One region of the Streptomyces coelicoflavus genome, then DNA from elsewhere that is predicted to be linked to it. Evidence: riboswitches for the same ligand, from Rfam matches in the RefSeq annotation. Region 1 holds a riboswitch; the other holds the start of a gene.
The links. A riboswitch is a leader RNA that binds a small molecule or an ion and turns the genes downstream of it on or off. The one in region 1 is predicted to bind glycine.
Positions count from the first base shown of each region.

Region 2: another riboswitch for glycine. It lies ahead of gcvP (aminomethyl-transferring glycine dehydrogenase); the one in region 1 lies ahead of gcvT (glycine cleavage system aminomethyltransferase GcvT).

Region 1 covers NZ_CP108218.1:2,499,401-2,503,604, reverse strand. The annotation lists gene glyA (serine hydroxymethyltransferase) at 1-657, opposite strand, end outside; gene gcvH (glycine cleavage system protein GcvH) at 672-1,049, opposite strand; gene gcvT (glycine cleavage system aminomethyltransferase GcvT) at 1,210-2,343, opposite strand; glycine riboswitch at 2,499-2,592, opposite strand; gene OHA99_RS10845 (AAA family ATPase) at 2,770-3,438, shown strand; gene OHA99_RS10840 (enhanced serine sensitivity protein SseB) at 3,543-4,204, shown strand, end outside.
Region 2 covers NZ_CP108218.1:6,966,126-6,970,329, forward strand. The annotation lists partial or broken gene OHA99_RS31290 (DNA polymerase IV) at 1-1,230, shown strand, start outside; gene OHA99_RS31295 (PRC-barrel domain-containing protein) at 1,146-1,523, opposite strand; glycine riboswitch at 1,673-1,768, shown strand; gene gcvP (aminomethyl-transferring glycine dehydrogenase) at 1,946-4,204, shown strand, end outside.

The DNA of each region.
Region 1 (4,204 bases):
GTGCGGGACCGGGTTCGGGTGCAGGCCCGCCGCGACCAGACCGGCGAAGTGCGCCATGTCGACCATCAGGTACGCGCCGACCTCGTCCGCGACCTTGCGGAACGCGGCGAAGTCCAGCTGCCGCGGGTAGGCGGACCAGCCCGCCACGATCAGCTTCGGCTTGGTCTCCTTGGCCAGGCGCTCCACCTCGGCCATGTCGACCTGGCCGTCGTCGCCGACGTGGTAGGGGACGACGTTGTAGAGCTTGCCGGAGAAGTTGATCTTCATGCCGTGGGTCAGGTGCCCGCCGTGGGCGAGGTTCAGACCCATGATCGTGTCGCCGGGCTTGAGCAGCGCGAACATCGCGGCCGCGTTGGCCTGGGCGCCCGAGTGCGGCTGCACGTTGGCGTGCTCGGCGCCGAAGAGCGCCTTGACCCGGTCGATGGCGATCTGCTCGACCACGTCGACGTGCTCGCAGCCGCCGTAGTAGCGGCGGCCGGGGTAGCCCTCGGCGTACTTGTTGGTGAGGACCGAGCCCTGGGCCTCCATGACCGCGACCGGGGCGAAGTTCTCGGAGGCGATCATCTCGAGGGTGGACTGCTGGCGGTCCAGCTCGGCGTCGACGGCGGCGGCGACGTCCGGGTCCAGCTCGTGCAGGGGTGTGTTCAGAAGCGACATGCGATCGTGACTCCTCAGGCGCCGGCGAAGGCGGTGTACTCGTCGGCGGAGAGCAGGTCGGCGGGCTCGTCCGTGACCTTCACCTTGAACAGCCAGCCGCCCTCGAAGGGGGCGCTGTTCACCAGCGACGGGTCGTTGACGACGTCCTCGTTGACCTCGGCGATCTCGCCGGAGACGGGGGAGTACAGGTCGGAGACCGACTTGGTCGACTCCAGTTCGCCGCAGGTCTCGCCCGCGGTCACCGTGTCGCCGACCTCGGGAAGCTGCACGAAGACGACGTCACCGAGCGCGTTGGCCGCGTGCTCCGTGATGCCGACCGTCGAGACGCCGTCCTCGGCGCCCGACAGCCACTCGTGCTCCTTGCTGTAGCGCAGCTGCTGGGGGTTGCTCATGGCCTGAATTCTCCTGTACGCGAGGAAGTGGCTGGTGAAGGGGGTGGTGGGGCGGTACGTCACACGGGCCGACGCCGCCGGGGACACAGGCGGCCGGTGCCGCCGGGGGCACCGGGGGCCGACACCGCCGGGGACACCGGGGGCCGGTGCCGCCCAGTGTCTACTTCTGGCGCTTGTAGAACGGCAGCGCCACGACCTCGTACGGTTCGTGACTGCCCCGGATGTCCACGCCGACGCCCTCGGTGCCGGGGGCCGCGTGCGCCGGGTCGACGTACGCCATGGCGATCGGCTTGCCCAGCGTCGGGGACGGAGCGCCCGAGGTGACCTCGCCGATCACCTCGCCGCCCGCGACGACCGGGTACCCGGCGCGCGGGACCCGGCGGCCCCCGGCGACCAGGCCGACCAGGACGCGGGGAGGCTCCGAAGCGGCGCGCTCGGCGGCCTCGGTCAGCGCGGCGCGCCCGACGAAGTCGCCCTCCTTCTCGAACTTCACCACCCGGCCCAGACCGGCGTCGAACGGCGTCAGCGCGGTCGACAGCTCGTTGCCGTACAGCGGCATGCCCGCCTCCAGGCGGAGCGTGTCCCGGCAGGACAGGCCGCACGGGACCAGTCCCGCGCCCTCGCCCGCCTTGGTGAGCGCCTGCCACAGCTCGACGGCGTGCTCCGGCTTCACGAACAGCTCGAAGCCGTCCTCGCCGGTGTAGCCGGTACGCGCGATCAGCGCCGGGACGCCGGCGACCGTGCCGGGCAGACCGGCGTAGTACTTCAGGCCGTCCAGGTCGGCGTCGGTGAGCGACGCGAGGATGCCCGGGGACTCCGGGCCCTGCACGGCGAGCAGCGCGTAGGCGTCGCGGTCGTCGCGCACCTCGGCGTCGAAGCCGCCCGCCCGCCCGGTCAGCGCGTCCAGCACGACCTGGGCGTTGGAGGCGTTGGCGACCACCATGTAGTGAGCAGACACGGCCGCGGTGTCGTCGAGCCGGTAGACGATCAGGTCGTCCAGGATGCCGCCGTCCTCGCGGCAGATCATGGTGTAGCGGGCCCGGCCCGGCTTCACGGTGCCGATGTTGCCGACCAGCGCGAAGTTCAGCAGCTCGGCCGCCTGCGGGCCGGTGACGGTGATCTCGCCCATGTGCGAGAGGTCGAAGAGACCGGCGCGGGTGCGCACCGCGACGTGCTCCTCGCGCTCGGAGCCGTAGCGCAGGGGCATGTCCCAGCCGGCGAAGTCGGTCATCGTCGCGCCCAGGGCGCGATGCGTGGCGTCGAGCGCGGTACGGCGCGGTTCGGTACTGCTCATCGGTCGGTCGTCTCCCATGACAGGACGTGGCGAGGTCGGTCCTCCCCATCTGTCATCGGAACCTGAGAGGTTCGCCACGGCCACCGGAGTACGGCGATCAGGGCTTGCACCTTGGGTGGGACCGCCGTCGGGGGCGGTCCGCTTTTCAGATGTGCCTCGCCCGCGCGGTAACGGGGCCTGAGAGATTCAAGGGAGGGACTTGCTCCTTCGGCGCCCCGGCGCGGCCGGGGACTCTCCCGCGCGGATTCAAACGGCCGGTATGCAGTTGGCGCCGCCATCATTGCACGCCGGGTCGATCCATGGCAGACCGTGATCTGTAACCGGCTTGTGGCAGTAAGCGAACGAAAACGCGAGACCTGCGCATTACCTTCTCTTTACACTCGACGGGGAGGTACTCGTGTACCGCCCCAGGGGAGGACGATCACGGTGAACAGGACCACGGCGTACGCCACGACCTCGGGACTCGCGCTGCCCAAGCAGCCCGCCGCCCCGGCCCCGGAGGCCTGCGCCCCACTGACCGCACCCGTCGTCCGCGACCTCAGGGACCGCGACGGCCACAGCCCGCACGCCCTGCTCTTCGGACCCCGGGACCTGGTGGTGATCACCGGCCTGCCCGGCAGCGGCAAGTCCACGCTGATGCGGCGCACCGTGCGCGGCGCGCGCCTCGACTCCCAGGACACCCGCGACCGCTGGGACCGCCGCATGCCGCGCCTCCTGCCGTACGCGCTCTACCGCCCCCTGGTCCGCCTCGCCCACTACGCCGGACTGCGCCGCGCGGTGCGCTCCGGCGAGGGCGTCGTCGTGCACGACTGCGGCACCCAGGCCTGGGTGCGCGGCTGGCTGGCCCGCGAGGCCCGCCGCCGGGGCGGCACCCTGCACCTGCTGCTCCTCGACGTCGCTCCCGACGAGGCCCTGGCCGGCCAGCGCGAGCGCGGCCGGGGCGTGTCGCGGTACGCGTTCCTGCGGCACCGCGCGGCCAACTCCCGCCTGCTGCGCGCGGTGACCGGGGGCACCCTGCCCGCCGGCTGCGCCTCGGCGGTGGTCCTCGACCGGGCGGCGGCCGACACCCTCCGCCGGATCGCCTTCACCGGGTGACGCACGGTAGGGCACCGGGGTCGAACGGGTTAGCCTTTCAGCCACGAAGCGGCGGCCACGAAACGGCCGTGAACAGCGGTACCAGGCAGGCGGTAGGTAGGCAGATGGACTTCCCGGCACAGGCGCACCCCCATCCGCACGGCGGGTGGCCCGGCAACGAGCTGGAGGAGGTGCTGTCCGCCTCCCTCGGCGTCCCGGCGGCCGGCGGCCGGATCGTGGAGGTCCTCGGCCGCAGCTTCCTGTGGATACCCCTGCCCAACGGCGGCGGCCCGCACAGCGGCCCCCTCGACCTGCCGTCGCTGGAGATCGAGGGCCAGGCCTACGTACCGGTGTTCAGCTCCGAGGAGCAGCTCCGCCAGGTCGCGGGCGCGCACATGGCGTACACCGTCGCCCCCGCCGCGGAGTTCGCCCGCGGTCTGCCCCCGCAGGTCGGCCTCGCGGTGAACCCGGAGGGCGTGGTCGGCATCCCGCTGCCGCCGCCCGCCGTGGCCGAACTGTGCCGGGCCGGACGCACCCCGCTGGACGGCCCCGCGTCCGGCGGCCGGGTCCGCCTCTTCGAGCCGGACTGGCAGGACGACCCGGTGGACTTCCTGGCCGCCGCCTCCGCCGAGTTCGCCGCCACCGGCGTGGTCCGCAGCGCGCGCCGCTGCCTGGCCGCCGTCGAGACCGCCGACCCGGTCCTGTACATCGGCGTCGAGCTGACCCACTGGGAGGGCGACGCCCAAGCCCTCCCCCTGGAAGCCCTCGGCCGCGCCCTGACCAAGGC
Region 2 (4,204 bases), 4.5 Mb from region 1:
GCGGGAGCTGTCGCCCCTGGTGGAGCCGCTCAGTCTGGACGAGGCCTTCGTGGACCTGGAGGCCGGCCGGGCAGCCCGGGACGCGGATTCGGCGCGGCTGGCCGGGGGGAAGCTGCGCGCCGACATCCGCACCGTCACGGGCCTCACCGGCTCCGTCGGGCTCGCCGCCTCCAAGATGCTCGCCAAGATCGCCTCGGAGGAGGCCAAGCCCGACGGACTGGTCCTCATCCCACCGGGGACGGAGCGGGCCATGCTGGAGCCGATGACCGTGCGGACGCTGCCCGGCGTGGGACCGGCCACGGGGGACCACCTGCGCCGGGCGGGGATCACCACGGTCGGCGAGATCGCCGAGGCGGGCGAGGACGAGCTGGTGCGGCTGCTGGGCAAGGCGCACGGCCACGCGCTGTACGCCATGGCGCTGGCGCGCGACGAGCGGCCCGTGGTGGCCGAGCGGGAGACCAAGTCCGTGTCGGTCGAGGACACCTACGACGTGGACATCCACGACCGGGTGCGGGTCGGCGTCGAGGTGGGGCGGCTGGCGGACCGCTGCGTGCGGCGGCTGCGGGCCTCAGGTCTGTCCGGGCGGACCATCGTGCTCAAGGTGCGCAGATACGACTTCTCCACGCTGACGCGCTCCGAGACGCTGCGCGGACCCACCGACGACCCCGCGGTGGTGCGGGAGGCCGCCGCCAGACTGCTGGACTCGGTGGACACCACGGGCGGCGTACGGCTGCTCGGGGTGGGCGTCAGCGGGCTCGCCGACTACACGCAGGAGGATCTGTTCGCGCAGGCCGCGGGAGAGGTTTCCGAGGAACCGGCCGAGGAGCCCGAGGCCGGGCCCGTCGAGGAGCACGCTCCTTCGCCCGCCGAGCGCCGGTGGCCCGCCGGGCACGACGTACGGCACGCGGAGCTCGGGCACGGGTGGGTGCAGGGCAGCGGCCTCGGACGGGTCACCGTGCGGTTCGAGACGCCGTACTCCGACGTCGGCCGGGTGCGGACCTTCCCGGTGGACGACCCGGAGCTGGCCCCGGCGGACCCTCTGCCGCTGGTCTCCCCAGCGGTGCGAAGACCCGGTGGAGAACCCGTCGGCCCGCCCGGTGGGGGCGGCTCCGCGGGACGGGTGGCCGGGTAGCGCGGGCGGCGGGTCAGCCGTCGTCGTTGCCCTTGCCGGCCAGCTTGCCGAAGTCGCGGTCGGGAGGCGGGGGAGCCGCCGCCACGTCCAGGCCGTAGTGGTGGTAGAGCTGGAGTTCCTGCTCCGGCGAGAGATGGCGGCCGACGCCGAAGTCGGGCGCCTCCTTGATCAGGGACCGTTCGAAAGGCACGCGCAGGGTGCCCTCGACCAGCTCGCTGGGCTCCAGGGGGACGAAGGCGTCCCTGCTGAAGAGGCCGGTCCGTATCGCCGCCCACTCGGGGACGCCGGTGGCATCGTCGAGGTACACCTCGTCCACGGTGCCGATCCTGGTGCCGTCGCGGTCGAACGCCTTGCGGCCGATCAGGTTCCGCGGATCGATGTCAGTACGCACGGGGCCCTCCACTTGATCGCACCACTGGGCCGCACTGGGTCGCACACCAGCCGCCTAATCATCCGTAAGTACTACAAAAGAGCACATGTGGTCGGTCGGCCACTCGAAGCTCTCACGAGTGCCTCGCTGGTACGCTGGCAAACGGCCGCTGACCCCGCGCGGGAGAGTCCTCCGGACACCACCGGAGGCGCCGAAGGAGCAAATCCTCCCCGGAATCTCTCAGGCTCACGTACCGCACGGACGAGGTCACTCTGGAAAGCAGGGCGGGTGTCGACGGCTTCCGCTCTCACCGACGGTGAAAGCCGGAAGAGCCTCCGGGCTCCTCCGGTGAAGCTCTCAGGTTGAGATGACAGAGGGGGAGGCCGTCCGGGTACCCGCGCCGTGGTGCCCCTCGAAGGTCGTCAGACCAGGAGGCCTCCGCAATGACCGCCCATCGCACTCCGCTCTCCGAACTCGAACAGGCAGCACCGTTCGAGCAGCGCCACATCGGCCCCGACCACGAGGCCCGGGCCAAGATGCTCGCGCAGGTCGGTTACGGTTCGCTCGACGAACTGACGGCCGCCGCGGTGCCGGATGTGATCAAGAACGCCGACCGGCTCGACCTGCCGGGCGCGCGCTCCGAGGCCGAGGTGCTGGCCGAGCTGCGCTCCCTGGCCGACCGCAACCAGGTCCTCGACTCCATGATCGGCCTCGGCTACTACGGCACCTTCACCCCGCCGGTGATCCTGCGCAACGTCATGGAGAACCCGTCCTGGTACACGGCGTACACGCCGTACCAGCCGGAGATCTCGCAGGGGCGGCTCGAGGCCCTGCTGAACTTCCAGACGATGGTCGCCGAGCTGACCGGCCTGCCCACCTCCGGCGCCTCGCTGCTCGACGAGGGCACCGCCGCCGCCGAGGCGATGGCGCTGTCCCGGCGCATGGGCAAGAACAAGAAGGGTCTGTTCCTGGTCGACGCGGACGCGCTGCCGCAGACCGTCGCCGTGATACGGACCCGGGCCGAGCCGACCGGCGTCGAGGTCGTCGTCGCCGACCTGAGCGAGGGCATCCCCGCCGAGGTCGCCGAGCGGGAGATCAACGGCGTCCTGATCCAGTACCCGGGCGCCTCCGGTGCCGTCCGCGACATCAAGCCGGTGATCGACCGGGCGCACGAGCTGGGCGCCCTCGTCACCGTCGCCGCCGACCTGCTCGCCCTCACGCTGCTCACCTCGCCCGGCGAGCTGGGCGCGGACATCGCGGTGGGCACCACCCAGCGCTTCGGCGTGCCGATGGGCTTCGGCGGACCGCACGCCGGCTACATGGCCGTCCACGAGAAGTTCGCCCGCAGTCTGCCCGGCCGCCTGGTCGGCGTCTCCGTGGACGCCGACGGCAACAAGGCCTACCGCCTGGCCCTCCAGACCCGCGAGCAGCACATCCGCCGCGAGAAGGCCACCAGCAACATCTGCACCGCGCAGGTGCTGCTCGCCGTCATGGCCGGCATGTACGCCGTCTACCACGGTCCCGAGGGGCTGCGGGCCATCGCCCGCCGCACCCACCGGTACGCCACGATCACCGCGGCCGGCCTCGCCGCCGGCGGCGTCGAGATCGTCCACGGCTCCTACTTCGACACGGTCACCGCGCGGGTGCCCGGCCGGGCCGGCGCGATCGTGCACGCCGCCCGCGAGAACGGCATCAACGTGCGGCTGGTCGACGCCGACCACGTCTCCTTCGCCTGCGACGAGACCACCACGCGCGCCCAGGTCGGCGGCGTGTGGCACGCCTTCGGCGTGGAGGGCGACGTCGAGTCGCTGGACGCGGAGACCGGGGAGACGCTGTCCGAGGCGCTGCTGCGCACCGACGACTTCCTGACCCACCCCGTCTTCCACCAGCACCGCTCCGAGACCGCGATGCTGCGCTACCTGCGCCGTCTCGCCGACCGGGACTACGCGCTGGACCGCGGCATGATCCCGCTGGGCTCCTGCACCATGAAGCTCAACGCGACCACCGAGATGGAGCCGGTCACCTGGCCCGAGTTCGGCGCCCTGCACCCCTTCGCGCCCGCCGATCAGGCCCAGGGCTACCTGACCCTCATCCGCGAGCTGGAGGAGCGGCTCGCCGAGGTCACCGGGTACGACAAGGTCTCGCTCCAGCCCAACGCCGGGTCCCAGGGCGAGTTCGCGGGCCTGCTCGCGGTACGCGGTTACCACCGGGCCAACGGCGACGAGCAGCGCACCGTCTGCCTCATCCCGTCCTCCGCGCACGGCACCAACGCCGCCAGCGCCGTGATGGCCGGCATGAAGGTCGTCGTCGTCAAGACCGCCGAGGACGGTGAGATCGACGTCGAGGACCTGCGCGCCAAGATCGAGAAGCACCGCGACGAGCTGGCCGTGCTGATGATCACGTACCCCTCCACACACGGCGTGTTCGAGGAGCACGTGGCCGACATCTGCGCCCAGGTGCACGACGCGGGCGGCCAGGTCTACGTGGACGGCGCCAACCTCAACGCCCTGGTCGGCCTCGCCAAGCCCGGCCACTTCGGCGGCGACGTCTCCCACCTGAACCTGCACAAGACCTTCTGCATCCCGCACGGCGGCGGCGGTCCCGGCGTCGGCCCCGTGGGCGTGCGGTCGCACCTCGCGCCGTACCTGCCCAACCACCCGCTTCAGCCCGCGGCCGGTCCGCAGACGGGCGTCGGGCCGATC